Regions from separate parts of the Roseovarius bejariae genome, predicted to be linked through region 3. Evidence: riboswitches for the same ligand, from Rfam matches in the RefSeq annotation. Region 3 holds a riboswitch; each other region holds the start of a gene.
The links. Region 3 has a riboswitch for cobalamin ahead of FDP25_RS15710 (hypothetical protein). Riboswitches for the same ligand answer to the same signal wherever they lie in the genome.
Positions count from the first base shown of each region.

Region 1: it holds a riboswitch for cobalamin, as region 3 does, so the genes downstream of both, FDP25_RS10630 (CbtB domain-containing protein) here and FDP25_RS15710 (hypothetical protein) in region 3, are expected to answer to the same signal.
Region 2: it holds a riboswitch for cobalamin, as region 3 does, so the genes downstream of both, FDP25_RS14395 (TonB-dependent receptor plug domain-containing protein) here and FDP25_RS15710 (hypothetical protein) in region 3, are expected to answer to the same signal.

Region 1 covers NZ_SZWE01000001.1:2,213,302-2,223,257, forward strand. Annotated here, with positions in the region: gene FDP25_RS10620 (hypothetical protein) at 1-196, opposite strand, end outside; gene smc (chromosome segregation protein SMC) at 637-4,092, opposite strand; cobalamin riboswitch at 4,389-4,610, shown strand; gene FDP25_RS10630 (CbtB domain-containing protein) at 4,646-4,810, shown strand; gene FDP25_RS10635 (CbtA family protein) at 4,814-5,497, shown strand; gene FDP25_RS10640 (hypothetical protein) at 5,544-6,047, shown strand; gene FDP25_RS10645 (DUF1636 family protein) at 6,052-6,378, opposite strand; gene cobW (cobalamin biosynthesis protein CobW) at 6,449-7,516, shown strand; gene FDP25_RS10655 (GNAT family N-acetyltransferase) at 7,516-7,968, shown strand; gene cobN (cobaltochelatase subunit CobN) at 8,045-9,956, shown strand, end outside.
Region 2 covers NZ_SZWE01000002.1:86,985-96,940, reverse strand. Annotated here, with positions in the region: gene FDP25_RS14425 (amino acid ABC transporter permease) at 1-577, opposite strand, end outside; gene FDP25_RS14420 (ABC transporter substrate-binding protein) at 652-1,476, opposite strand; gene FDP25_RS14415 (adenosylcobinamide amidohydrolase) at 1,579-2,241, opposite strand; gene FDP25_RS14410 (ABC transporter ATP-binding protein) at 2,238-2,996, opposite strand; gene FDP25_RS14405 (FecCD family ABC transporter permease) at 2,993-3,976, opposite strand; gene FDP25_RS14400 (ABC transporter substrate-binding protein) at 3,973-4,812, opposite strand; gene FDP25_RS14395 (TonB-dependent receptor plug domain-containing protein) at 4,821-6,740, opposite strand; cobalamin riboswitch at 6,870-7,087, opposite strand; gene FDP25_RS14390 (TonB-dependent receptor domain-containing protein) at 7,257-9,287, opposite strand; gene FDP25_RS14385 (hemin-degrading factor) at 9,502-9,956, shown strand, end outside.
Region 3 covers NZ_SZWE01000002.1:336,550-346,505, reverse strand. Annotated here, with positions in the region: gene FDP25_RS15730 (hypothetical protein) at 1-561, opposite strand, end outside; gene FDP25_RS15725 (ArgE/DapE family deacylase) at 643-1,935, opposite strand; gene FDP25_RS15720 (DUF1127 domain-containing protein) at 2,218-2,439, opposite strand; gene FDP25_RS15715 (Mrp/NBP35 family ATP-binding protein) at 2,690-3,769, shown strand; gene FDP25_RS15710 (hypothetical protein) at 3,830-4,099, opposite strand; cobalamin riboswitch at 4,195-4,395, opposite strand; gene FDP25_RS15705 (DMT family transporter) at 4,449-5,354, opposite strand; gene FDP25_RS15700 (LysE/ArgO family amino acid transporter) at 5,455-6,048, opposite strand; gene FDP25_RS15695 (LysR family transcriptional regulator ArgP) at 6,138-7,025, shown strand; gene FDP25_RS15690 (hypothetical protein) at 7,158-7,703, opposite strand; gene FDP25_RS15685 (DUF2867 domain-containing protein) at 7,808-8,299, shown strand; gene FDP25_RS15680 (YebC/PmpR family DNA-binding transcriptional regulator) at 8,817-9,566, opposite strand; gene FDP25_RS15675 (SLC13 family permease) at 9,691-9,956, shown strand, end outside.

The DNA of each region.
Region 1 (9,956 bases), on a different contig from region 3:
CGTAGGTGACCCGTGCCGCACGCTGGGCCTCTTCGGGGGCCACCTGCGGGCCGAGTTGGCGAATGGCCTGTGCCAGTTGCGCGACATCCTGCGGCGTGCCCGGGGGCGGGCCGTTGGGGCCGGGGGCATGGGCGCAGGCCACCAAGAGGCCGAGCGCCAGAAATGAGAGGAAACGCAGGGCGCGGGGTGCGATCATGGCGGTTCACCTTGGATATCGTAGTTGCATAACGTGCTAGCCCGCCGTGCCCCGCCTGTCGAGTGAGCGTGTATTTAACCCACGCCGATGTGACCCAAGCGGGACAGCAGGTGTTAACCATGTTTGGGCGGCGCGCTTTACTTTTTGGTAAGGAATGCGCATCATAGTGACTATATCGAAAGGGTTTTCAGTGTCTTCACCTGAAATCAGTGACCCTGCGGAGTTGCCGCTCCGCAGGGTCTTTCTTTGTCAAAGGTCTAGCGCCCTATCCAAAGACGGATGATTGCAAGAAGCAGCGTTGCTGCCGCCAAGGTAACCATCCATTTCCGAAAGGATTTTTCTGTCAGTGTCCTCACCTCCTTTCACTGCGAAGGATCGCAGTGACGGCATTCTGAGAGGTGCGGCTTAAAGGAAGTTTAAAATTTTCGGGAAAAGCCGGTTTAAGCCACCATCGCTTCGGCTTTCTTGAGGTCGACCGAGACCAATTGGCTGACGCCTTGTTCAGCCATCGTCACCCCGAACAAACGGTCCATCCGGCTCATCGTGACCGCGTGGTGGGTGATGATCAGGAAGCGGGTTTCGGTGCGGCGGCACATCTCGTCCAGCAGGTCACAGAAACGGCCCACGTTGGCATCGTCCAAAGGCGCGTCCACCTCGTCGAGTACACAGATTGGTGCGGGGTTCGCCAAGAACACGGCAAAGATCAGGGCCAGTGCGGTGAGCGTCTGTTCGCCCCCCGACAGAAGCGACAGGGTGGCCAGCTTCTTGCCTGGTGGCTGGCACATGATCTCAAGGCCCGCGTCCAGCGGATCGTCGCTTTCGACCATGACAAGATTGGCTTCGCCGCCGCCGAAGAGGTGCTTGAAGAGCATCGAGAAGTTGCTGTTCACCTGCTCGAAGGCGGTCAGCAGCCGTTCGCGCCCTTCGCGGTTCAGGCTGGCAATGCCATTGCGCAGGGTCTTGATGGCTTCTTCGAGGTCCTGCTTTTCCTTGAGCAGGCCGTCGTGCTCTTCCTCGACCTCTCGGGCATCTTCCTCGGCCCGCAGGTTGACAGCCCCCAGCGCGTCGCGTTGGCGTTTGAGGCGGTTCACATCCGCCTCGATGGCCTCTGACGCGGGCATTTTCTCGGGGTCGGCGCCCAACTGTTCAAGCAGGGAGTCGGGCGTGGTGTCCTGTTCCTCGGCAATACGTTCGGCGGCGTAATCGCGGGCTTCGCGGGCGGCATCGCTGCGCGCTTCGGATCGGGCGCGTGCCTCGCGGGCTTCGGATGCCGTGCGCTCGGACTCGCGCTCGGCGGCGACGGCCTCACGCGTGGTTCCTTCGGCGGCGGAAAGTTTGTCGGCGGCCTCGGCGCGGCGCGCCTCGGCCTTGTCGATCTCAAGGCCCAGTTCATCGCGGCGGGCGGCAAGTTCCTCGGGTTTGGCGCTGGCCTCGGTCAGTTCGTCCTCGGAGGCGGCCTTGCGTTCGGCCAGTTCGGCACTGCGCTTTTCGGCGGTTTCAAGGCGGTGGCGCCAGCCGCTGATTTCCTTGGTCACTTCCTGCGACCGGCGGGTGCGGGCCTCGCCCTCGCGGCGGGTTTCGTCATGGCCCGAGCGTTTGGCCATCATGGTCATCCGCGCGGCCTCGACCGTCATCTTGACGTCTTCCACATCGCTGCGCGCGGCCTCCAGATCCCCCAAGCCGTTCAACCCGGCCTCGGCCTCGGACAATTGTTTGCGGGCGGCAAGCGCTTCTTCCTCGTGGCGGGTGACGGCCAAGCCCATGGATTCCAGCTTGGACTGGGCAAGGTTGCGGTCGGCCTCGGCACGGCTCAGGGCGCGGTTGGCTTGGTTCAACTCGGCGTCGGCGGCGCGGCGAGCCTCGCGCGCGGCGCGGTCGGCCTCGGTCAATTCCGCCAGCTTGGCGCGCAGGGTGTCATGCGCCTGCACGGCGCCTTCGGCGCGGGCGGTGGCGCGGGCCAGTTCCTGCTTCAACTCTTCCAAACGGTTAAGCTGTTGCAGGCGCAGGGCGGCGGCGGAGGGCGCATCCTCGGCCCAAGCGCGGTAGCCGTCCCAGCGCCAGAGATCCCCCTCACGGGTGACCAGCCGCTGACCGGGTTTCAGAAGCGGTTGCAGGCGCGGGCCGTCGTCAGGGTCAACAAGCCCGATCTGCGACATGCGGCGCGACAGGACCTCGGGCACCGAGACATGCTGATTCAGGGCGGTCACGCCTTCGGGCAGGGTTTGCTCGGTCTGATAGCCGGGCAGCACCATCCAGCCCGACGGCCCGTCGCCGTCCACTTCGGGCGCGCGCAGGTCATCGGCCAGGGCCGCGCCCAGCGCCTTTTCAAAGCCTTGTTCCACCTGAAGACGGTCAAGGATCTGGCCGCCCTCGGCGGTGTCGCGGTCCACCAGCTTGGCCAGTGCCGTGACCTCGGCGGACAGGGTGTTGACCTCGCCCTCGGCCTCGGACCGTTCGGCACGGGCCGTGGTTTCGCGGGCCTGCGTTTCCGAGCGGGCCTCCTCGGCCCTGTTCAGGGCGTCTTCAGCGGCTTGCGCGGCCTCGACGGCGGCCGTCTCGGCGGCTTTCGCGGCGTCATGGTCGCGCCCCGCCTGATCGAGGGCATTCTGCGCCTGTTCGGCTGCCTGACGGGCGCGTGTCGCTTCCGCCTCGCTTTTCTCAAGGGTCTTGCGGCTGTCCGCGACAAGGCGCTGGGCCGATTGGTGGCGGGCGGCAAGGCGGGCCACGTCTTCGGTCAGTTCCGAAAGCTGCGTTTCGCGATCCTGCAAGACTTGGGCCGCCTCGCGCGCCGCTTCGGCGGCATTGGCCAGCTTCTCGTCGTGGCCTTCGCCCGCCTTGGCCAGTTCGCGGGCCTCCCATTCCAGCCGTTCGATGGTTTCGCCTGCGTCGCGGTTGAGGCCCGATTCACGTTCGATGTCGCGGCCCAACTGCTCGATCCGGTTTTGCAGCGTCTCGATACGGGCGCGGGCGTTTTCCTCCTGGTCGTTGAGGGTGTCGCGTTGCACCTGAAGGCGTTGCAGGACCGCGGCCGCAATCGCCTCTTCCTCGCGCAGGGGCGGCAGGGATTCTTCGGCCTTGGCGCGGGCCTTGACGGCTTCGCGTGCGGCGGCTTCGGCCTGTGACGCGGCAGTTGTACGCTCGCGCAATTCCTCTTCGGCCCGGGCGCGGGCCTCGTCGGCCTCTTTCCAACGCCGATACAGCAACAGCCCTTCGGCCTGCCGCAATTCCTCGCCAATGGCGCGGTAGCGGGCGGCCTGCTTGGCCTGGCGGGCCAGTTGCGCCAGTTGCCCGGCCAGTTGTTCGATCACGTCATCGACGCGGGCAAGGTTCTGCTCGGCCCCCTTCAGCTTCAATTCCGCTTCGTGGCGGCGTTGATAGAGGCCGGAAATCCCGGCGGCTTCCTCAAGGATGCGCCGCCGCGCCTTGGGCTTGGCGTTGATCAACTCGCTGATCTGCCCCTGCCGGACCAGCGCGGGGGAATGCGCCCCGGTGGAGGCATCGGCAAACAGCATCTGCACGTCGCGCGCCCGCACATCCTTGCCGTTCACCTTGTAGGCGCTGCCCACGTCGCGGGTGATGCGGCGGACGATCTCAAGCTGATCGTTGTCGTTGAACCCCGAGGGTGCCAGCCGGTCGGAATTGTCGATATGGATCGACACCTCGGCAAAGTTGCGCGCCGGTCGCGAGGAGGCCCCGGCAAAGATCACGTCCTCCATACCGCCGCCGCGCATCGCCTTGGGCCGGTTTTCCCCCATGACCCAGCGCAGCGCCTCAAGCAGGTTGGATTTGCCACAGCCGTTCGGCCCCACGACCCCCGTCAGCCCGTCGGCGATGAAAAGGTCAGTGGGGTCCACGAAGCTTTTGAAGCCTGTCAGTCTGAGTTTTGAAAACTGCAAGGGCACCTCGGGCGGCGTGATTCCGGTTAAAGGGAAATGTGACGGGCGGGTGGGCGGCCTGTCAATGCAGAACCCCTGTATATGGCGTTTGGGAGTGAGTTATCCACAAGATATGCGCGAAATTCCGAGCATTTGGCGCCTGACATGGGGGGGTCGAGTGATAAGCAAGACTCAAAGACGGGCCCTGTGCGTGGCCGATTCCCTGCCATTTGGTGCTAGTAGTGCAACACCGGACACATGGCGTGCGCGCAAAGCAACCCGTCGCAAATCGTCTTGACGGGTACGAGTGTGCCGGTCATACAAAATCACGTAAAGGTTCCCGAATGGGCGCAAAGCGCCTTGGGATGAATTGGGAATGACGTGCAGGTGGACCCAAACAGGGCGCCCAATCGTCAGCCGCCCCCGCGACTGTAAGCGGAGAGCCCCTGCCATTATGCCACTGGTCCATCCGGGCCGGGAAGGCGGCAGTCAGGCAACGACCCGCAAGCCAGGAGACCAGCCTTTGCATGTGAAACCAGACCCCTCGGGTGAGAGGTAAAAAGGAGAACTGACTATGACTGCATTGGCTCAAACCGCCGCCAAATCCACCATTCTGTCGATCGTCGCCGCCATGGGGCTGGGCATCGGAATCGTGACCATCGCTGGCCACGTCCAAGCGGCCACCCTGCATGACGCCGCCCACGACGTGCGTCACGCAACCGGCTTTCCCTGCCACTGAACCATGTTTCAGAAAATTCTGACCAGCGCGTTGTTCGCTGGATTCTGCGCGGGACTGCTTGCGGCCGCGTTGCAGTTCGTTTTCGTGCAGCCGGTTCTGCTTCATGCCGAACTCTACGAGGGCGGTGACCTGGTGCATTTCGGAGGGGAGGCCGTAAGTGCCACGCCCGAGTTGCCCGGGTTCAACCCGATGCGCGATGGCCTGAGCCTGCTGTTCTCGGCCCTGATCTACGTGGGCTATGGGCTTATCCTTGTGGGCGCCATGGCGCTTGCCGCCGAGCGTGGGGTGACGATCACCGCGCGCAGCGGCCTGATCTGGGGCCTCGCGGGGTTCATCGTGGTGCATTTCGCGCCCGCTGCCTCGTTGCCGCCCGAGGTTCCGGGCGTGGCTTATACAGATCTCACCCTGCGCCAGATCTGGTGGTGGGGGACGGTGATTGCCACGGCGGCGGGCCTTGGCCTGATCGCCTTCGGGCGCGGTTGGGGTGCATGGGGCGCGGCGGTGATCCTGCTGCTGGCGCCGCATGTCATCGGTGCGCCACACCCCGAGTCCTTCACCGGCCCCGTACCGCCGGAACTCGCTTCGCTGTTCGCCTCGCGGGCCTTGGCGGTGGGCATGGCGGCCTGGGCGATGCTGGGCCTTTTCGCCGGGCATTTCTGGGCCAGTGACGATAACGCACAAGCGTGACAAATACCCCCGGCGGTGCGCTGCCGGGGCCACTAAGGGGAACGAAATGCCACGCACCTTCATCTTCCTGTTGATCGGCCTGTTCTTCGGCACCGGCCTTGGCTTTCTGGTCGCCGCCAGTACCGGCGCGCAACTGGAAGGGCATGAACACACAGGCGACACCGCCCACGACCATGCCGCCCATGATCACGGTCAGGGCGATATATCGGGCCACGATCATTCAAAATTGACCGAGGCTGGCACGCCGACCCCGACACTGGCCCTGTCGATCCACCCCGATAGCGACCAAAGCCGCAACCTGCATATCGAAACCAGTAATTTCACTTTCGACCCCGCAGGCGTCAACGGCCCGCACGAACCCGGCCACGGCCACGCGCATATCTATATCAACGGGGTGAAACAGCCCCGCGCCTACAGCCCTTGGGCGCAATTGAACGCGCTGCCCATCGGCACCCATGAGGTGCGCGTCACCCTCAACGCCAATGATCACAGCCAACTGGCCATCGACGGTACTCCCATCGAGGCCACGACAACGATTGAAATCGAATGACGCCCTACGCCGGAACCCGCCCCAGAAGGCAAAAGCGCAACCGCCCGGCGGGCCGCGCATCCTCGATCCAGCCATCGGGGCTTTCGGCGTATATCCGGGCGAACGACAGCGTATCGGCCAAATCCCCCTCGGCCTCGACCCCGCCGAACAGATACGTGGCCTTGCCCGGCGCGCGAAAGGCCACCGATAGCGGATTGGCGCAATTCGACATGCAGGCATGCTCCTGCACCTCGAAATCCATGCCCCGCGCCGCAATTTCAGCGCGCAGCGCCTTGGCAAAGCCCGGCCCGCTGCCGCATTCACATGTTGAACAAACCACGATCCGGTGCATGACGCTGTCCTTTCCAAACGCGGAGTAAGACAGCGCCGCCGCCCACGCAAGCCTGAGAAGGAACCTGCCCATGCCTGCCAAGATCCCTGCCACCGTCGTCACCGGCTTTCTGGGTGCCGGGAAAACCACCCTCATTCGTCACATGCTGGAAAACGCGGGCGGCAAGCGCATCGCGCTCATTATCAATGAATTCGGTGATCTGGGCGTCGATGGCGGCATCCTCAAGGGCTGCGGCATCGAAGGCTGCGCCGAGGATGACGTGATGGAGCTTTCCAACGGTTGTATCTGCTGCACCGTGGCCGAGGATTTCGTGCCCACCATGCAAAAGCTGCTGGACCGCCCCGATGCCCCCGATCACATCGTGATCGAAACCTCCGGCCTCGCCCTGCCGCAACCCTTGGTGCGCGCCTTCAACTGGCCCGAGATTTCCACCCGGGTGACTGTCGATGGTGTCGTCACCGTGGTCGATGGCAAGGCCGTGGCCGAGGGCCGCTTTGCCCATGACGTGGCCGCCGTCGATGCACAGCGGGCGCAAGACGAGAACCTCGATCACGACACGCCGCTTTCGGAACTCTTTGCCGATCAGGTCGCCTGCGCCGACATGATCGTCGTGAACAAATCCGATCTGCTGGCCGGCGACGAGGCCGAAACTCTGGTGGGGCGGCTCAAATCCGACAGCCGCGATGGCGTGCAGGTGGTCAAATCCATCATGGGCGCGTTGCCCGTCGATGTCCTTCTGGGGCAGGGCATGGGGGCCGAGGCCGATATGGAGGCCCGGCACGAGGTGCACCACCACCATCATCACGACCATGATCATGATGATGATCACGACCACCACCACGATCACGACCATGACGCTTTCGAAAGTTTCGTCGTTACCCGCCCCGAGATTGCCGACCCGGCGGGGTTCGCCGCCCAAGTGGCCGATGTGATCCGCGCGCATGACATCCTGCGCCTCAAGGGGTTTGCGGCTGTCTCGGGTAAACCCATGCGCCTGACGTTGCAGGCCGTCGGCCCCCGCGTCGACAGCTACTTCGACCGCCCCTTCGCGGGCGATGAGTCGCGCGAAACCCGTTTGGTGGTCATCGGTCAATCCGGCCTCGACCGCGCGGCGATCGCGGCGGCGCTCTCTGCCTGATGCTGATCGTCGAGGCCGCCAACCCCCGTGATCCCGGCCCCCGCGCGGTGTTGGAGGCCAGTCATGCCCTGATGCGCGCCCTCTTCCCGCCCGAGGATAACTATTTCCTTGATCTCGACGCGCTCTGCGGTGACAGCATCCGCTTTTTCGCCGCCCGTCAGGGGGAAAAGACCCTGGGCACGGGCGCACTGGCGATCATGGAGGGGTATGGCGAGGTGAAATCCATGTTCACCACGCCCGAGGCCCGCGGAAAAGGCGTAGCCGCCGCCCTCCTGCGCGCGATCGAGGATGAGGCACGCGCCCTGAGCCTTCCCGCCCTGCGCCTAGAGACTGCCGAAGCGCTTGATAGCGCCATGCGCCTTTATGCCCGCCACGGGTTCACGCGGCGTGGTATTTTCGGCGACTACCGTCCGAACCAGACCAGTGTTTTCATGGAAAAGCCCTTGGTCTAGACCCCGCCCATATGCTTTTTCTTGGCAAAAATACCCAATGGCGCGCCGCGCGCCCCAAGCACAAGGCCCGATCCTGATGCACCTCCTCGCCGCTACCCCCGGGGCCATCGACGATGGCAGCGACGCCGTCGATCTGGGCCAAACGCCGTCTGACGTGATTTTCATTTCGGCGGCCGATACCGAGCTGGCCGCGCTCAGCGCCGCGCGCTCCGAAATGGACGCGCCCCCGGGCCTGCGGCTGGCCAATCTCACGCACCTCAACCACCCCATGTCGGTGGACCTGCACCTAGACGATTGCGCCACGAAATCGCGGCTGGTGGTGGCGCGGGTCTTGGGCGGCATGGGCTACTGGAAATACGGGGCCGAACAATACGCGGCCCGGTGCCATGAGGCCGGTGTTCCGCTGGCCCTCCTGCCCGGAGACGACAAACCCGATGCCGAATTGCGCGCGCTTTCTACCGTCTCGGACGAAGATTACGACGCGCTTTGGGCCTATCTCGTCGAAGGCGGGCCTGAGAACGCCACGAACTTCCTCGCCTACACCCGCGCCATGCTGGAGGGCGGTGAGACGCCCATGGGGGCCAGCCCCCTCTTGCGCGCCGGTGTCTACTGGCCCGGCGCAGGCGTGGCCGACCTCTCGGCGGCGCAAGAGGCATGGACCGCCGGTCAACCCGTCGTCCCCCTCATCTTCTACCGCGCGCTGGTGCAGGGCGCGGGCCTCAACCCGATCAACCGTCTGGTCAAATCACTGCTGCGGCAGGGCCTCAACCCGCTGCCCATCTTCGTGGCCTCGCTCAAGGATCCGGTCTCGACCGCCACGCTTGAGCATCTCTTCACCGCCGCCCCGCCTTCGGTGATCCTCAACTGCACCTCCTTCGCCGTCGGCTCCCCCCACCAAGGCGAGGACAGCCCCGAAAATCCCCTCACCATGGCCGCCGCCCAAGCGGCCCCCATCTTTCAAGTGGTCCTCGCCGGGTCATCCGAGGAAGCATGGGCCGAGGGCCTCACCGGCCTCTCGGCCCGCGACATCGCCATGAACGTGGCCTTGCCCGAGGTCGATGGCCGCATCCTGTCGCGTGCCATCAGCTTCAAGGGCGAAGCCTTCTTCGACGAGGCCACCGAATGCCCCATCGCCACCTACCGCGCCCAAGGCGACCGGGTGGAGTTCGTCGCGCAACTCGCCGCCAACTGGGCCAAACTCCGCGCCACGCCGGAACCCAACCGCAAGGTGGCGCTGGTGCTGGCCAACTACCCCAACAAGGATGGCCGCCTTGCCAATGGCGTGGGTCTCGACACCCCCGCTGGCACGGTCCATGCCCTGACCCTGCTGCAAGAGGCGGGCTATGACATTCGCAATGCCCCGCAGGACAGCGACGCGCTGATGCAGGCGGTCATGGCCGGGCCGACCAATTGGCTCACCGATCGCGCCGTGCGGCAGGGGGGCGTGCGCCTGTCGATGGCCGATTACCAGATCGACTATGGGCAGCTGCCCTGGGAAATGCGGGAGGCGATGGAACGCCGCTGGGGCCCGCCCGAGGCCGATCCGTTCTATTGCCCCGGAGAGGTGGATTGCGGGCATTTCGCCCTGTCCGTTCTGGAATTCGGCAAGGTGGTCGTCGGCATCCAACCGGCGCGCGGCTATAACATCGACCCGACCGATACCTACCATTCCCCCGATCTGGTGCCGCCGCATAACTACCTGGCCTTCTATTTCTGGCTGCGGCACCAGTTCCGGGCGCAGGCCATCGTGCACATGGGCAAGCACGGCAACCTCGAATGGTTGCCGGGCAAGGCGCTGGCCCTGTCGCAAGAGTGCTGGCCCGAGGCGGTGTTCGGCCCCATGCCGCATGTCTATCCCTTCATCGTCAACGACCCGGGCGAAGGCACACAGGCCAAGCGACGCGCGCAGGCGGTGATCATCGATCACCTGACCCCGCCGCTCACCCGTGCCGAAACCTACGGGCCGATGAAAGACCTCGAAGCGCTGG
Region 2 (9,956 bases), 250 kb from region 3:
TCAGCGCCACGACGGCAAAGACGATCAGGATATTGCCCTGCGTGCTGGAAATGATGTACCGCCCCTGCCGCGTCAGCTCGACCACACCGATCACATAGGCCAGCGACGTCGCCTTGAGTTCGCTGGAAAATTCATTCGACCACGGCCCCGGCATCTGCCGCAGGGCTTGTGGCAAGACCACGTAGCGCACCGCCTGCACACCCGACATGCCGATGGCGCGGGCGGCGGCGATCTGTCCCTTGGGCACCGCCTGTATGACCCCGCGGAAAATCTGCGACTGATAGGCGGTGGATCGTAACCCAAGTGCCAGAACAGCCGCCGGGAACGGCTCGATCGGGAACCAGTTCCCGACGCCATAAAAACACATCAGGATCAGCACAAGTTCGGGAATGCCACGAAACACCCGTTCGAAGGCCATGCCAAAGGCGCGCAGCGTCCAGTGCCCGTAAATCTCGGCCAGCGCCAGAAGCAGGCCAAAGACGAAGCCGATGGCCAACAGGCACACCAACAGTTGAATAGCGACCCACAGCCCATCCAGAAGATAGGGAATGTGATTGATGATGATTTCGACGATCATAGGCCCGACCCGCACCCGTGAAACAGCCGGGCCACGCCTTCACGCAGCCCGGCGAAAAAATCGCACGGTGGCGATTACTCGGAATAGCCCGGAATAGGCTCCTGATAGGAATCCACGTAATCCGGCATCGCCGTCGGGATCGCCCGGATCGAGGCCTGCGGCGAGTATTCGTGCACGATCTCTTCCCACTGACCGCTGGCATAGATGTTGAGGATCCCGCGATTCAGGCTGGCCAGCAACTCGTTGGGGTCGCCTTCCTGCACGGCCAGCGCCTGCGGCTGGTTCTGCTGAATGGTGCCGACGATGGTCACCGGACGACCGTTCGAGATGAATTCCTCGGCCGTGTCGGTCGAGGTGACCACGGCATCGGTGCGCCCGGCCAGCATATCCTCGATGGCAACGACATAATCCTCGTAGCCGCGCAGCGTCACGTCCACGCCCTCACGATTGACAAGGTTTTCCTCAAGCCACTGATATTGCGTGGCCCCGCCCTGCGCACCGATGGTCGCCCCACAGCACAGCACGTCGATCATGTTCTTGCCCGAGTCCGAGGCAACGAGAATCTCGTCGTCGTTTTCCCACCACGGGATCGAGAAATCCAGAACTTCGGCGCGCTCGGGGGTCACGTTCAGCCCGGTCACCAGAAGGTCGATCCGCCCCTGCGCCAGCGCAGGCACCAGCGAGGGCCACGGCATATCGCGAAATTCGACATCCAGTCCCTGATCTTCGGCAATCGCGCGCATCGCGTCGATGGCGATCCCCTTGAATTCGCCCTCTTCCACATAGGCCCAAGGCGGGAACGAGGCTTCGACCCCGGCGACATAGGCATCCTGGGCCTGCGCCATACTGGTCGAAACGAGGCCCGCCGTGACGGCGGCAATCAAGTAACGAGGCATCATGGTTTTTCTCCCTGTTAATTTTTGCTGAATAGGGCGAAACAACCATGCCCCCGCCGAGAGTTCAACCATTTGATCAAAAAATCTGAAAACGGCCTAGCCACCTCAAGAGGTGGCGGCCTCCACCTCGCGGTTGCTGGCCATCCAGTCGCGGGCGCCCTCAAGCACGGCATCATACACGGCACGGCCAGCGGCCTCGCCGATTTCGGTATGCAACCCGGCATAACGCTGCCCCCCACGCGGTGCCGCGACCGCCACGCAATCGGTGCCAGTGCCCGTGGCAATCCCGACAGGAAGCCGCAACCGCGCATCCATCACCGCCGCGGTCCGCGCCTGTACGACAATGCTCATGCTTTCCAGCAAGGCCGCCTCGGTCATCGGGGCATCCAGATGCAGCGCCACGTTGATCGTGCCCCAATCCTTGCCGGTCCGGTCAACCCTGTGGCCAATCCGCTCGGCGTTGGAAAACCCGACCGTTGCCACGGCATGAGCGGCAACATCCCCTGCCCGCACGCGACGTTCGGTGAAAAACCGGATGTCCCGCGAGGTCAGGAAGGTCACGGCATCGGTCGCCCCGCGCTCGTGCAACTCGGCGTTCAGCCAGCCGTCCACATCCAGATCGGCGGGCAGATCAGCGTTGCGCACCTCGCGCCACAGGATGCGCCGCGCCTCGACAAGCCCCGGACGGTTCACCGCCCAACTCAGCACCGGCATTTCCCGGCCCAGATCAAACGTAAGCCATGGCCGATCCAAGGCCACCGCGCTCATCGGATCACCTCCAGCGGTTGATATACCGGGCCCTTGTCGGTCTGCCCGAACCATGCGGAAATGCCGAAGACCCGCGCAAGGCGGTCAGGGGTCAGAACCTCCTCGGGCGGACCATCGGCGACAAGCCCGCCATCGCCCAGAAGCAACAGGCGCGAACAATGCCGCACCGCCAGCCCCAGATCATGCAACGACACAAGCGAGGATTTCCCCTGCGCTGCCAAGGCGGCAAAGGTCTCCATGGTCGCGATCTGATGCGCCGGGTCCAATCCGGCAATGGGTTCATCCGCCAACAAAAGCGGCGTGTCCTGCGCCAGGGCCCGCGCGATCAACACCCGGGCCTGCTCCCCCCCTGACAGGTAGGTGGCCGACCGTTGCCGCATCCCGGTCAACTCCATCTGCTCAAGGGCCGCATCCACTTTCGCATGGTCCTCTGCCTTGGCCTGTTGCAACGAGGACAGATAAGGCGTCCGGCCCAGCATCACCACGGTTTCCACGGTCACCGGCCATGCGATTTCGCGAGCCTGCGGCATCCATGCCGCCTGTTGCGCGCGCTCGCCCTCGGAACAGGCCGCCAGCGAGCTGTGCCCCTCGAAGGGCAAAAGCCCAAGCGCGGCCCGCATCAACGTGGTCTTGCCCGCCCCATTGGGGCCGATCAGGCCAACGAACTCACCCTCGCCGATGCTGAAGCTCACATCGCGGAATATATCCCGCCCCCGCAGGCGGACGGCAAAATCCGTCAGGTTCAAACGTGTCAAATCCGCTCCCTCCGCAGCTTCAGGATGAGATGCAGGAACAAGGGCGCCCCCACAAGCGCCGTCAGCACCCCCAGCTTCAGATCCCGCGTCGGCAAAACGACCCGCACGGCAATATCGGCGGCCAAGACCATCGCCGCCCCGCCAAGCGCCGAAGCCCACAGAAGCCGCGAGGGATGCGCCCCCACCAGCGGGCGCAGGATATGCGGCACCACGAGCCCGACGAAGCCGATGGCCCCCGCCACCGCCGTGCCCGCCCCCACGACACAGGCCGTGCCAAGGATCAGGTGCAACCGAAGGCGCTCAACCCGGATGCCCATGGCCTGTGCTGCATCCTCGCCCAGCGTCAGGGCATCCAGCCCCCGGCCCAGCCGCCCCAGCAGCACCCAGCCCACCATCATGAAGGGTAAGGCCAGCCAGACATGCTTCATCGACCGATCCGCCAGTGATCCCATCATCCAGAACACCACCTCGCTTGCCGCAAAGGGGTTGGGCGACAGGTTCAGCACCAGTGACGTCAGCGCCGCCGCGAGGGCGGAGACCGCAATCCCGGCAAGGATCAGGGTCAGCGAACTGCCCCGCGGACCGGCCAGCACCATGACAAGCAATACGGCAATCAACGCCCCGAGCAAGGCCGCAAGCGGCAAGCCCAGCGCGAAGGAGGCCGCAAGCCCCGTTTGCAAGGCAATCACCGCGCCCAAGGCCGCCGATCCCGACACGCCGATCAGCCCCGGCTCGGCCAGCGGGTTGCGCAGATAGCCCTGCATCGCCGCCCCCGACAGCCCCAGACTGGCCCCGATCATCACCGCCAGAACGGCCCGGGGCAGGCGTATTTCACGCATGACAAGCGCCAAGGGCCCATCGCCCCCGTGGACCAGCGCCGCCATGCTTTCGGCCACGCCAAGATTGGCCGGTCCTGTCAGCATCGACACCACGAACAACCCGCCGACGAGCAGGATCAAGGCCACGGCCAGACGGGTCATTGCGCGCCTCCCGTCAGCTTGTCACGCTCCGCTGCAAGCGCATCGATCGCGCGCAGGACATAGGGCGTGCCACAAACCCAATCCTGATCCGTCATCGCCGCCGTGCCCCGGCCCTCCCGCATGGCCCGCACGACCGGATGGTCCAGAATGGCCTCGGATCGCGAGGCCCCGGGATAGGATTCGGCGGTGATCACGATTTCGGGGTCGGTCACTGCCAAGACTTCCAGCGGCAGTTTCCGCCCGGCGGCGTATCCCGTTTCCTCCGCCGAATTGGCAAACCCCGCCGCCAGCAAAATCTGCCCGGCAAGCGTGCTGTCCCCCGAGGTATAGCCATTGGCATGGTAAAGGATCGCCCGCGGGCGCCGCTCTACCTCGGTGGTCAACCGCGCCAGCCGTGCATCGAAATCCCTGACCACCTGCCGCGCGGCCCCTTGCCGGTGCAGGACCTCCCCCATACGGGTGATCCGTGCCCTGACATCCTCCATGGTATTCGACGGCGCGAATTCCGCCACCGGGATGCTCAACCGACGCAGCATCTCGACCGTCGCACGCGGCGTAAAGGCACCGGCAAGCACAAGGTCGGGCTGCAACAGGTAAATCTCTTCGGCCAGCCCGTAGTTGATCACATAGCGATCCGCCTCTTGCGCCATGGCCGAAACGCGCCTGTCCTGCGCGATATGACTGACCGACAAAAGCTGCCCCTCTTCGGCCAGAAGCATCGCCAGTTGGTCGGTACACAGGTTGATCGAAACGACACGCCCGGGCGCGGCCTCCCCCGCGTTCACAGCCCCGCCGAAAAGCAGGGCCGCCACGAGATATGCGAACACCCGGCGCATGATTCAGACTACCACTCGGCGCTGAGTCCGACAAAGGCCTCGCGACCATTGCCGTAGTAGCCCCAAGCCTCCTGATAGGTCTCATCCGTCAGGTTCGTGATCCGAGCGTTCAGCACGACCCCATCCGAGATCATGTAATCGGCTGACAGGTCCACCGTGGTGAAGGATGGCAGTTCGGCCAAGGGCGCAGGGGTGGCAAAGCCGCTGCCAGCAAAGAACTGCTGCGCGACCGACCCCGAGACATGCCGCAGGCCAAGGCCCACGGTGCCACGGCCACCAAAGGCATCGGCAATGGCCGACAGCGTGACCTCGTGTTCAGGCCGCCCTTGCAGCCGCGCCCCCGTGGAGTCGCGCGCATCCAGATAAGTATACCCTCCGGTCAGCGACAGGCCCGCCACCGGCTCGATCGAGGCCTCGATCTCGATCCCGTCGATCTTGCTGGTTCCGGGCAGGTTCACGGATGTCATGCCACTTCCGGCAATCGTATCGGTGACCTCCGACCAAAAGGCCGTCACACTCAGCATCCCCATGCCACCAAGGCCCACATCCGCGCCCAACTCGATCGCCTGGCTTTCCTCGGGCTTCAGGTTGGGATTGCCCGAATAGCTGCCGGGAACGAAGCCATAAAGCTCGGTCATGGTCGGGTTGACGACAGCACTGCCAATCGCCCCGCGCAAGCGGACATCGGTTTCGGGCAGTTGATAGGACAGGGATGCATTCCACGTCGTCGCATCCTTGAAAACATCGTTGAAGTCATGACGCAGGCCAAGTTGCAGGTCAAACCCGCGGCCCAACGCGGCGCGATACTCCGTCGCCAGCGACTGGGTCTCGCGGGTGTAGCTTCCGCCGGGGTTGAAACTGGACGCATAGGTCAGTTCCTGCGCCTCGGCGACAAAGTTCAAACGGTGGTTCGTCGCCGCAAGCGACGCCCCGTCCAGCGCCAAACTACCAGTATACTGAAGGCTGACATCCGTTCCCTTGCTATTGAAATCCGCGAAATACAGGCTGTCGCGCGACACTTCCCTGACGTCCGACCCCGAAAGGCTGACCCGGTGCTTCACGCGTTCGTCCTCGTCGCCCACCTCGACCCAGAGCGACCCGAGGGTCACGTCGCGCTCACCATTCTGCGGGCTTTCCACCTGGTAAAACAGCGGCGAGGCAAGCGGCGGCGCGAAAAATGGCTTGGTGTCCTCGCTGTCGTAATCCTGCTGCTCGTTGCGAAAGGTAAAGCCCGCGGTCACGCCATCGGTCACCTCGTAGCGACCGGACAGGTCAATCGTCAGGCTTTCAAGGCCCTCGGTATCGCCCCCGTCATAGCGCGAGCCATCCTCGCCATCCGTCTTGTTGCGCGTAACGGCAAAGCTCAGATCGCCACGTTGCCCCTGCTGGCGGATGAAAAGGTTGGAATTCAGCGTCTTGTTCGACCCGACCTCGACACTCCCGCCATAAGACGTGCCGGGCGCGTCGGCCCGTTTCGTGGTGATCGAGATCACCCCGGTCATCGCGTTGCTGCCGTAAAGCGCCGATTGCGGGCCGCGCAAAACCTCGATCCGCTCGATGTTCTGAACGGCGATCCCCCGGAACGGCACCGTGCCACCATTCACGTTGGTCATATCGACACCATCCACCAGCAATACGAAGTGGTTGCTGTCCCCGCCCCGGATGCTTGCCGTGGTATAGGATGCGCCGGTCGAGGTGACCGAAACACCCGGAAGCTGCCGCAGGGCGTTCTGCACCGTCTTGATCCCGCGTGCCTCGATGTCCTCGGACGTCAGCACCGAGACCGACCGGCCATAGTTCTCAGATTCGATCGGGGTCAGCCCCCCCGATATGATGATCGACCCAAGGTCCATCACCTCCTCTGCCGAGGCCGCTTGAGTTAATATGACGGTCGATGCGCAAAGCCCCGCCACGATTGTACGTGTCATGTTCTGTCCCCTCCATCCCGCGCCGCAGCGCGAAAACCTTTTGATGTCTGAGGAGGTCACACCCTCCCGCAAACGGTGAAATTGCCACCACTACGGAAGGTCCGTTGCCCATGACGCGCCCCGCGTCCGGACAGGGTGATCACTTCGGTAGGTCTCCTGACTTGCGGGTCGAGGCTTGGCCGGGTCTTCCCACCATGCTGTCCGGCATGGCAGTGACATTGGTCCGGCTTCACTCACCGCCTACAGTTGCGGGGGCAGTCACGGAATTGGCGTTCAAAGATGACACCGCACCGTGTTCCCTATTATCCGAACGGCGTACCGCCCGGACCGAAGCGACTCGGCTCGTAGCGCAAGATGATGGTTCTGGAAAGGATGAATTGCGCTTACACCCAAGGCCCACCCAAGGCGGTGCCGATCAGCCACAAATCTCACGGAGGATACGGGCATAACCCGAGGCGCATCCAGACCTCGGGCTATCAGGAACAGAGGCCGGGGCCACTGCCCCGGCGCACGGTTTCAGAAGGCTTTCGTCAGTGAAACCTTGAAGGTCCGCCCGGGGGCCTTGCGGCTGGGCGATGACAGGTGGCTGACGTAATCCTCGTCCAACAGGTTCTCGATCCCGAAACGCACCTCGGTTTCCGTCAACCAGTCATGCTTGGGCCGCCACGTGGCGCGCAGGTTATGCACCGTGCTGTCGGGCAGGCCCGCGCCCAGCGCATCGCGCTTGTCCGTCGTGTGAACGACTTCCCAGCTCAGATCGAGATGATCGTTCCACTTCTTGCCAAGGGTCAACTGCACCCGGTCCGCCGGGCTGTTGCGCCATGTCGCCGAGGCCCCGGACGGGGCATATTCCGTCCCCTCGCCCAAGTGCCCGGCCAGATCGGCGTAAAACCCATTCGCCAAACCGTATGAGGCCTCAAGCTCGATCCCCTCGGATGTCACACCATCAAGATCGGTCCCTGTCGACCCGGCCACGGTATAGCTGGTAATGTCCCACAGCTTTGTCTGATACAGATTGCCACGCATCGTGAGGCTGTCACCCGGTGCGAATACACCCGTCCCGCTGTATTCCGCCCCGACTTCGAAGGTGTGCGATTTTTCGGTCATCGCCAAACGCCGCTGCGAGGTGCCCGAGGCCGAAAGATCGTCGATAAGCGGCAGGCCCTCGGTATAGGCCCCGCTGCCGAAGACCGACAGGCCATTGCCGAAATCATAGGCCACCGCCAGCCCCCCCATCAAAGCATCCGAGTCATAGCTGTCAGGCACCCCCGCCAATGGAACGGCACTTTCGATACGGGAATTTTCATAGCGCAGCGCGGGGGTCACGGTGAATTGCCCGATGGTCATTTCATCGACCATGAAGACCGCGAAACGCCGGTCGGTCCCGCCCGGCGCACTGGCGGCATTGAGCCGGTCCTTGCGAATACCCTCGACCCCGGCCAGCATGTCATGCGCAACGCGCCCGCTATCAAACAGCGCCCGGTTGGAAATGGTCAACTTGGTCGTTTCATACCGGTTGTCGGCACAGATCACGCCAAAAAACGGATCGGCGCAAAAGGCCGCAACGGACATCCCGCCCTGAAACGGCGAACTGCCGTCGATATAGTCGGTATCGATTTTCTGATCGGCATAAGACAGGTTGGCGCGCAGGTCGATCAGGTCATTCGCTGGGTTGAACCGATACTCAAGCGAGGTTTGCTTGGTATCGGTCAGGCGATCCACCCGGCCGAAATTCCCCGCTGTCGTCTGGAACTGGTCATAGGGCACGTCCTTGTCGTCGGCCTCGGTCTGCGAATGGCTGAATGTCAGCGAATAGGCATCGTCCTGTCCGAAGGTGAACTTTCCCTTGGCCAGGAAAGACGGGGTTTCAAACGAACTGTTTCCGATGGTCGTCCCGTCACCGGCTTTCAGATCCCCCTGTTCCCGCCAGCTGTAGTTGAGCAGGAACTCGGCCCCCTCCACCGGCATCCAGGCAAGGTTCGTGGAACTGACCCAGCCATCCCCGTTCGAACTATATTCGAACGTCTGCGATCCACCGAACCCCGGCACACCGCCGGTAAAATCGCTGGCATTCTTGGTCTCCAGCTTCACGACACCGCCGACAATCCCCGACCCATAGGCAAAACTGCCAATGGTGCCGCGGATCACTTCAACATTCTTGTAAAGCAGCGGATCGGTGAAAAGCTGCGTCCCGATACGATAGAGTTCCTCCGACCCGAGACTCGCCCCGTCGATCTGAATCGCGATCTTCTGATCCGAGCCATAGGTTGTATTCGCCCCGAAACCACGGATGTTGATCCCCGAGCCTTGCGGCGTCGTCCCATTGACCAGCGTCACACCGGGGACCGAATCGATCACCTGCGCCACCGTACTGGCTTGTCGGTCTTGGATTTCTTCTTCGCCGACCACGGTCCGCGGCAGGGCCGTGCCAAAGGTCAGGTCCCGCTTTCCGCCGGTCAAAACCAGCGTTCCAAGGAAACCCGGGTCGTCCTGCGCACTCACTGGCACGGCCAGTGACAGGCAGACAAGCGCGGTTGTTCCGCGCATCACAGAGGTAAGCATTTGCGCCATCCTTTTGTATGTTCAGGCCGTAGCTTGCAAAAGGCTGGCGCGGCAATTTCATGATTTGGCGATGAATCTTATCGCAACGGGTTGCAGCGTTAATCGTATCAGACTAAAACAGTCAAGTAATTTACGAAAGCCACGCACCGGATCGTTTCGGGCGCAGCCATCGGACCGCTTCAACCTCCGAGGATGCCCCATGACCGAGCGCCCAACGCCATCACCTGACACCATTCGCGCCTTCCTTGCCGAAACCCCCAAACTGCGCGCCCGTGACGCTGCCGGGAAGCTCGGCATTGCCGAGGCTCAACTCGTGGCCGCCCAGATCGGGCATGGGGCCACACGTATCGCCGCCCACCCCGACCGCATCATTCCCGCCGCCGAACAGCTGGGCGAGGTGATGGCCCTGACCCGCGTTGGCGATTGCGTACACGAGAAAACAGGCGAATACGGCAACTATCACCCCGGCCAACACGCCGCGATGACCCTGACGGAACAGATCGACCTGCGCATTTTCCCGTCGCACTGGGTCCATGCCTATGCCGTCGAAACCGAGTCCGAGCAGGGCCTGCGTCGCTCGCTGCAAATCTTCGATGCGGCGGGCGACGCGGTGCACAAGATTCACCTGCGAGAGGCCTCGCGACATGCGGCATG
Region 3 (9,956 bases):
AAGCCGCTCCGGGTCCGTCGGGGCCGGATCGGCCATAAGGAACCCCGCGAATCCCAGGAATCCGACAATTCCCGGCCCATAGCCCAAGACACGCGGATACCGGATCGGCGCGCGGCGTCCCGTGGCCCAGCCCAAAAGCGTCACCAACCCCGTCCAAGGGTTGGTCCAGCGCCAGTGATTGCCCAAAAGCCCCTGAAGCGAGACAAGACCGATCCAGAACACCGTCCAGACGAAGAGTGGCAAGGGATTGGTCAGCGGATCATGTGGCCCCACCACACCGCGCCAGACCACGAAGGCCAGCAAAACGGTCGACAGGAGGCTCGTCACATGCCAAAGCGGCACCCCGCGCAGCAACAGCCCCCCAAAGGGCGCAAACAGCCGCGCCGCCACCCATGCCGGCAAAATCGCCAACAAGACCACGGTCAGGGCCACAGTGGTCACGCCCGCGGTGATGTAAACCTCCGTCGGCAACAGCAGGACGAATCCCTGCTCCGAGGCATGAGCCCAAAGCACCCCGGGCAACACCCCGAGGATCACGGCCAGAAGACAGCGCTGGATCATCCTTCCCCCAATCTGCGACCGGGTATAGCTTACCGTCTTCCCCGCAGGGGCAAATGGGATAAATCACCGCGCCCAGATCCTTTAAACCGCCCGCAGCCCGCACCATTCGGCGATGAACAGCGCGATCACCTCGGTGCAACGCTGCACCGAACCCAGATCGACCCGCTCGTCAAAGCCATGGATCGACTCGGCCGTCGGGCCGTAACAGAGCGCCGGGATACCGTGGTAAAGCCCGTAAAACCGGGTGTCGGTCAATGCAGTCCATATCTGGTCCTCCGGCCCCACTTGCCCGGTCGCCGCCTCGTGGGCCACGGCAAGCGCGGCCTCCGGCGCCTCGGCCCCTTCCAGCACGAAACCATCCGCCTGAAACCCATGCCATTCGATCTCGGGCGGGGTGTCGCACAGAAAAGGGTGCCGCGCGGCGGCCTCGGCCACCACGGCCTCGATCCGGGCCTTGCGCGCGGCCACGTCATCGCCGGGCAAGACACCCATGCGGCATTCCACATCGCACCACGCCGGCAGGGACGAGGCCCAATCGCCGCCCTCGATCCACCCCGCATTGAAGGTCAGCGGATGCGCGACGCCCTTGTACCACGGATGCGCTGCGGCCTCGGCATTCCACGCCGCCTCCATCTCCTGCAAGGCGCCCATCAGGTGCATCGCCGCCGTGATCGCACTTGCCCCGGTCCCCGCATAGGCCACATGCGCGGGCCGCCCCCGCACCTTGAGCCGGAACCAGATCGCGCCCACCTGTGCGCGCACAAGGCCAAGGCCCGTGGGTTCGGGGATAAAGGCGCAATCGGCGCGATACCCCCGCGCCAGCGTCGCCAAGGCCCCAAGTCCCGAGGATTCCTCTTCGACCACCGATTGATAATGCAGCCGCCCCTTGGGCACATATCCCGCCCGACGCAGGGCCTCGACGGCAAACAACGCGGCCACTTTGCCCGCCTTCATGTCGCCCGCGCCACGCCCGTACATCCAGCCATCCCGCACATGGGGGGCATAGGGCGGCACCTGCCACATGGCGTCCGGCCCTTCGGGCACCACATCCACATGCCCCTGAAGGATCAGGGACCGCCCCTCGCCAGCCCCCTCCAGCGTCCCGACCACCGAGCGCACCGAGGGCACCTCGCCCGCGCAATCGACGAATCCCGGTTCATCGCTCAAATTCTGGGTTTCGACCGTCCAGTCATCCACCTCCCAGCCCCGCGCGTGCAAGGCCCGGGCCATGAAATCCAAAGCCTCCCCCTCGCAATGCCGCCGACTGCGGATCGCGGTGAACTCCGACAGGAAATCAACCTGCCCGGCAAACCCGTCCTGCACCGCCGCGATAATCGCCGCGCGGGTTTCGGGTGCTATTGTCTCAACGCTCATGGAGCCTCCCATTTCTGCCCGGAACGAAGCCACCGCCCGGCGCGCCCGTCAAGCCATCGGCGAAAAATAAAAAACGGCGGTGCTCAGGGAGGAGGAGAGAGCACCGCCGTTCTTTTCACGTCCGATCCAGGGAGGAGGAGAGGATCAGCCGTTCAACTTGTCCGGACCGGGAGGTGGCCCGGGGGTATTTTGGGCGGCGGCACTCAGGGAGGAGGAGAGAGCGCCGCCGCCAGTCACGAATGTCTCAGGGAGGAGGAGAGAGACATCCGATTCCGTATTTCCTTACCGCACGACGCCGTAGGTCGCCTTCAGGGCTTCGGCCCGCAGGCCCGAGCGATGCAGGCCCAGGTCCGCCAGCGTGCGGTCATCCAGATCGCGCAGGGTGCGCAGGGTCTTGCGGTACAGACGATAATCGTCAATCCGCTGGAAGAACTGGCTGACAGCCGCGCTGATTTCCAAGGCGAGGGCTGCGTTCGAGGCCCGGGTGTCATGTGCAAAGGTCATCGTCTTTACCGGTCTTTTTACTGGTGTCACACCGAAGTGCGTCGCGTTTCGTTTGTTGATCCTAAGATAACGCAATGCTGCACCTGCACAATCCCCGGATCATTCAATGCTGCTATGCAGAAATTGCATAAGCCAAGCTGACCTAACGTTAAGCAATCAGGGGATTTTTTAATCAAACGGCCCGGCCCCCCTTGCTTGTGGCGCGAAACCTGCCACCTATTGCGGCAAGGTGATAAAAGGGGCGGCAGACATGGCAGCGACACGCGATGCAATTCTCGACGAACTAAGGAAGCTGGAGCTTCCCGGCGGTGGCAATCTGGTCTCGCGCGACATGGTGCGCGCCCTCTCCATCGAAGGCGACACGGCCCGATTCGTGATCGAGGCCCCCTCGCCCGCCGAAGCCCAGCAAATGGAGCCATTGCGCGCCGCGGCAGAACGTGCCGCCCTATCTGTCCCGGGGGTCGCGCGGGCCAGTGTCGCGCTCACCGCCCATGACGGCGGCAAGCAGGCCCCCGCAAAAGAGGCGCCCAGCCTCAAGATCGGCGGCCACCCCAAGGGCGGCGACGAGCCCGTGCGCCCCGCCGGTGTGCGCTCGATCCTCGCCGTGGCCTCGGGCAAGGGCGGTGTCGGCAAATCCACCGTGTCCTCGAACCTCGCCGTGGCACTGGCCAAGCAGGGCCGTCGCGTCGGCCTTCTGGATGCCGATATACATGGCCCCAGCCAGCCGCGCATGATGGGGGCCACCGGGCGCCCCGCCAGCCCCGATGGCAAGATCATCGAACCGCTGCACGCCCATGGCGTCACGCTTATGTCCATCGGGCTGATGCTCGACCCCGACAAGGCCGTGGTCTGGCGCGGCCCGATGCTCATGGGGGCGCTGCAACAGATGATGACGCAGGTGAACTGGGGCGAACTGGATGTGCTCATCGTCGACCTGCCCCCCGGCACCGGCGATGTGCAACTGACCCTGTGCCAGAAATCCGCCCCCACCGGCGCGCTCGTGGTCTCCACCCCGCAGGACGTGGCGCTTCTGGATGCGCGCAAGGCGATGGATATGTTCAACACCCTGAAAACCCCTGTCCTGGGCCTGATCGAGAATATGTCCACCTTCCACTGCCCCGAATGCGGCCACGAGGCGCATATCTTCGGCCATGGCGGGGTGCAGGCGGAATCCGAGAAGCTGGGCATCCCCTTCCTCGGCGCCCTGCCCATCGACCTCGACACGCGACTGGCCGGCGATTCAGGCACCCCGATCGCAGCCGGGGACAGCCCCATGGCGCAGGCCTATGCACAACTGGCCGACAGGCTGGTGCAGGGCGGCATGGCCTAGCCGCCGATTTCTTCAAAAGAAATCGGACCGAAATCTTTTAAAGATTTCGGCGCCCGGTCTTCAGTGCAGCACCCGGCCCCGCCGGGCCCTGCCGCGCGCGCCGCGCACCGGCACACAGGCGGCCTGCAAGAACCCCACGAAGGCCCGCGCCGCCGGGCTGCTGGCCTCCTGCGCGGCCTCCGTCGCCAAGGCGTCCCGCGCGGCCTGCGGCGTGGTGGCGCCGGGGGTTCCGAAAACCCACTCGAGAAACCCCGCCCGCGCGGCATTATCGGCCTCGGCCCCGGTGGCGGGCATGGATTCCAATCCATCCAGAATCTGGGTGACGCTCATTTTTACTTCTCTTCCCCGGCCACACCCCGGGCCGGATTGGGGCAAGGGGTTGTAACGGGAAGCGGTCCATGACGCGCGCCCACACCGCCCCCCGCGGCTTGACGTGACACAAGGCTGGTTTCCGGGCTTGGCGGGTCTGGCAAGGGCGCCTTCCCGGACCATGCTCAGCGGTCCAGTGGCGGTATGCCCTTGCCCCCAACCTTACCGTTGCGGGGGCAGCGCCGGTCTCTCACCGGCTTCCCAATTCTCCGCACCCCGAATGACCGAAGTGCAGCACCTTGATGGAAAAACTCTGTCTCAGGCCGCAGCCACGCGCAAGGATTCTTTCACGTCAGATCGCGATTACCGCTCACCCCTTGGTGGCCGGCACCGGCGGCGTCACCGCGCGGCCCTTCAAAACCGCCTCCCGCCAACTGATGAAGCTGACGGCCCCGACGATCACCAGACCGCCCAGCACCACGAAGGGATCGATCCCCTCGCCGAAGACCAGCGCCCCCAGCGCCACCGCCCAGACCAGTTGCAGGAAGGTCACCGGCTGCGTCACCGCCAGCGGGGCCGCCCGGAAGGCCAGCGTCATGGTGAAATGCCCGCCAGTCGCCACACAGGCCACACCGAAAAGAATCAGCATCTCCCACGCCGTCGGCCAGACCCAGTTCATCACCGCCAGCGGCGCCAGCCCGATGGTCACCGTGATCGACAGCATCGCCACCACCAGACCCGGGCCCGCCTCCTGCGACAGCCGCTTGGCCGTCAGATAAGAGGCCCCAAAGAAGATCGCCGTAAAAAGCATCGCCAGATGCCCGGTTCCCACCTCGCGAAACCCCGGTCGCAGGATGATCAGCGCCCCCAAAAGGGCCACGACGATCGCCAGAATACGCCGCGCCGCCAGACGCTCTCCCAGAAACAGCGCCGCCCCCAGCGTGACATAAATCGGCGACAGGTAATTCATCGCCGTCACATCGGCGATGGGAATCCGCGCCATGGCATAAAACCACAGCGCCACCCCCACCGTATGCGCCAGCCCCCGCAACCCGAAAAGCGCCATCACCCGCCCGCCGGGCCGCAGCCGCCGCAACTGCCCCAGTACCGGCAGCAGGAACAACAGCCCCAGCACATACCGCAGAAACGCCGCCTCCGGCGCGGGGATACGCGTGCCCAGCGTTTTGACAAGCGCGGTGACGCCCACGAATTGCAGACCCGTCACCACCATCCAGAAGACACCCCACCCGGGGCGATTGCCTTGATCGGAACTCATGCGCGCATTTAGGAGACCGAAGGGGGAAATGAAAAGGGCCAGGCACGCCGCTGCCATAGGGCCAGACCTGCCCTTTCACGCACAGGGCCTGTGCGCCCCCTCACCCCAAAAGCAGTTTGGCCGCGATCCCCCACATCGTCAGCCCCACGATCACGTCCAGCACCCGCCAGCTTGCCGGCCGCCGAAAAACCGGCGCTAGAAGCCGCGCACCATAGCCCAGCGCGAAGAAAAAGCTGAAGCTCGCGGTGACAGCCCCCACCCCGAACCCCAGCGTGTCGTCATACTGGGCCGAGACCGAGCCCAGCAAAACCACCGTATCCAGATAGACATGCGGATTGAGCCAGGTCAGCGCCAGACAGGTCAAAAGCGCTCGCCGCAGGCCCCCCGCGGCCACCCCGGCCTCCAACACCTCGCCACCCCGCCACGCCGCAATCAGGTTCTGTGCCCCGTACCACAGCAAAAAGGCGACACCGCCGAACAGCATCACCTGCTCGACCCCCGGGATCGCCCGTGCCAAGGCCCCGAACCCCAAAACTCCCGCCGTCACCAGAACCGCGTCCGAGGCCCCGCACAACAGCACCACCGGCAAGACATGCTCTCGCCGCAGCCCCTGCCGCAGGACAAAGGCATTCTGCGCCCCGATCGCAAGGATCAGCGAAAACCCCAGAAGATACCCGTCAACTGCCGCCTGCATGCCCTGCCTCCTCTTTCGTGCCGGGCTTGCTTAGGCGGCGCCACGTGATTACACAAATTAAAAACCTTACGCTCTCATAAGCTTTCCTTATGCACATCGACCCCAAGCACCTCACCGCCCTCGCCGCCATCCTGCGCAACGGCAACTTCGAAGGCGCGGCCCATGATCTGGGCGTGACGCAATCGGCCATTTCGCAACGCCTCAAGGCGCTGGAGGACCGGATCGGCACAAGGCTCGTCACCCGCGGCACCCCCTGTACCGGCACGCCGACCGGCAACCGCCTTGCCGCCCATGCCGATCAACTGGCCCTGCTCGATGCGCAACTGGCGCGTGATCTGGGGCAGGCCACGCCGGGCACCCGCCTGCGCCTCGCCGTCAATGCCGTTAGCCTCGCCACATGGGTTTTGCCCGCGCTGGCACAACTGGGCGATCACGTGTTCGATCTTGTGCTGGACGATCAGGATGTCTCGGCCGATTGGCCCCGCCGGGGCGAGGTCATGGGCGCGATCACCGCCAGCGCCCGGCCTGTCACCGGTTGCGATGTCACGCCCTTGGGCGCACTACGCTATGTCCCTACCGCCAGCCCGGCCTTCATCACACGGTATTTCACGGACGGGATCACGCCACAGGCCATGGCCCGCGCCCCTATGATGCGCTTCAACGAAAAAGACCGCCTGCAACATAACTGGCTCTCGCGGCATATGGCCCCCGGCCTCACGCCGCCCTGTCATGACATCGCCAGCTCCCAAGGCTTCGTCGACGCGGCCCGCCTCGGCCTCGGCTGGGGCCTCAATCCCGAAGCATTGGTCCGCACCGAGATCGCTCAAGGGCACCTCACCGTGCTGATCCCCGGGGCCGAGGTCGATACCCCTCTCTACTGGCAATGCCCCCGCCTTTTCGCCGAAGCCCTCGCCCCCCTCACCCGCGCCCTGCGCGAGACGGCCAAAAGCGCCCTGCATCCGATTGCCGCATTCTGAGGGCCGATATCCCTCCGATGACGGCTTACTTGGGCGGCGGTGTGGAATAACTCAAATCAAGAAACCTGCATGACAAAAACAAGGCGCAGCCCACGACCCGGGCATGACGCAATCGGCCCCTCCCTGATCTATCTACCTAGCGCAATTCTCTTCAATATAGGTTGTGAGGAGGCGAGCCAATTCTGGGTCTGCTGGTTTAGGTGAAATAAAGCCAGCCATCACACCCTCATCTTGCTCATATGCATCACCATTGCAGTGATACATGATTTTCGTTTGGCGCACGCTCGCAGCAGGCCGCCCCAGTACTATTGAGATGAGATTTCGTTTTACTGGCCACAATCCGACATGCATCACGCCATGGACAGGGGATACCTGTACGTTTCCCACTGTTGAAAGGTCAATTTCCCATACAGCTTTTGCCACCGTCGATGCTTGTTCAGATGCGGTATTTGAATCTGAACAATTGTCGAGGAACTCATTCTCCACCTGCAACTTGCATTGGCTTAGTACCGCTGTTGTAGAGCGATTTTCTTTACTTACAGATATTCTGGATTGAATCTCTGTAACGGTGTTTTGGTCTGCGGAGGCAGACTGAGCAGTCACGGCCAACAGCGCAAGTAGGAAGTGAAGCTTTGTCACGTCAGGAAATCTTTCAAAGTAACTCTCTACGATATCCATCGTTATGGCTGCACGCTCTAGCAGTCAACTCGCTAACCGGCTGACCACTAGCCCAAACGCCGCTCTCTCTTTCCCCGGCGCAGGCCCCTCGCTAAACCAAGCACATGATCACTCTGCCCAACACCCATATCCGCGTTCTCGCCCCGGTCCCGGCGCTTGACTACTACGACAGTCAAAGCATCAACCTGCCCCACCCGGTCCGTCCACTAGAGGCTTGGGCTCTCGCCATGGCCGACCCACAGCCGCTCATGCAACTCGCCTTCCGCATCCGCGATGCCATCTCATCGTGTTTCGGCGTCAAGAAAATCGGTGGCTTCAGCGGCAAAACCGTGACCAACGTCGAACCCGGCGACCATCTGGATTTTTTTCTGGTTGAATATATTGACCAGACAGCCCTCGTCCTGACCGAACGTGACCGCCACCTTGACGTGATGACCTGTATTTCATGCGATGGCCCCACGGTCAGCATCACCTCCTCGGTACGCATCCATAACTGGTTCGGGCGGGCCTACATGATCCCGGTGGGTATCGCCCATAAATGGATCGTACACGGCACGCTCAAGCGCCTGGCCTCGAAACTGTCCCCGAAGACCTGAACGATGCGGCCCGCGCCGAAAACAGACGATCACAGCGTGCCCCGGCGGCATTCAACCCGAGGGGCTGCATACGCCTTCGCGCCAAAACCGCAAAGCAATGAATGAAGCCGCGATCGAGGCCGGATACGCTTTGGCCCGAGGGCATCCAACGGAGGATTTGTCCACCATCCAGACAATCACTCAATATCTGCTCAAGATCTGCATTCTCACTTGCACATCTCCTTTCAAAGTTCACCTCGGGGTCACTCTCGCATGAATGTCTTAACAATGGCTTGCCCCGGCGCGCTTTATCCCGGTTCAGCCACAGGTTCAGTACAACCTGTACATTGCCGCCCTGCCCGGCCCGAAATTTTGTACGGAAAACATGTACACTCTGTGCGATCTGCACAGAGGACGGCAGAGGTTCGTACGACTCGTACGATCCACAAAAGCAAACCCCCGATTTTCGTACGAAAACCGGGGGACAAACGTACGAGTCGTACGATTCGGTGAAACTTCGCCCGTCCGGGCGCGAAAATCACTCGGCGGCCAGTTGTTCCATAACGTCGTCGGAGGCCTCGAAATTGGTGGTCACGCGCTGCACGTCATCGTCATCTTCCAGCGCGTCGATCAGCTTCATCAGCTTCTGCATGCCTTCGAGGTCCAGCTCGGTCGTGGTCGTGGGCTTCCACACCAGCTTGGTCGATTCACTCTCGCCCAGTTCGGCCTCCAAACCGTTCGAGACATCGTTCAAATCCGTGTCTTCACACCAGATCGTGTGGCCATCCTCGCTCGATTCCACATCTTCTGCCCCCGCTTCGATGGCGGCCATCATCACCGTGTCGGCATCGCCCACCTCGGCGGGATAGGTCACCTCGCCCTTGCGTTCGAACATGAAGCCCACGCTGCCCGTCTCGCCAAGGTTGCCGCCGTTCTTGGTGAACGTGCTGCGCACGTTGCTGGCCGTGCGGTTGCGGTTGTCGGTCATCGCCTCGACGATCACAGCCACCCCATCGGGACCGTACCCTTCGTAACGAATTTCTTCATAATCTTCCCCGTCGCCCGCGGTGGATTTCTTGATCGCCCGATCGATCACGTCCTTCGGCACCGAATTCGATTTCGCCTCCTTCACCGCCAGGCGCAGGCGCGGGTTTTTCTCGGGGTCCGGGTCACCCATCTTGGCGGCAACGGTTATCTCCTTGGAAAGCTTGGAAAAAAGCTTGGAGCGGGCGGCGTCCTGCCGCCCTTTGCGATGCTGGATATTTGCCCATTTAGAATGGCCGGCCATGGGGTCTCTCCCTCGGGAATTGCGTGAGTTTCGCCTGATATAGGCCACTCCCCCCCACAGCCGCAAGCCGGTTGCATTGCAGATCCTTTTCCGCTTGGCTGAAACCCAAACCGGAGGCGCGCCCGTGACCAGTGACCAGATCATCCTTTTCAGTCTCTTTGGCCTTCTCTTCGCATTGCTGCTTTGGGGGCGCTATCGCTATGATATCGTTGCCTTTTCCACGCTGCTGGCCGGGGTGATCCTTGGCGTGGTTCCCAGCGAAGAGGCCTTTGCGGGTTTCGGGCACCATGCCACGATCATCGTCGCGCTTGTCCTTGTTGTCTCCGCCGGACTGGTCAAGGCGGGGGCGATACAGCTGATTACCCGCCTCGTGGTGGACAGTGGCAGATC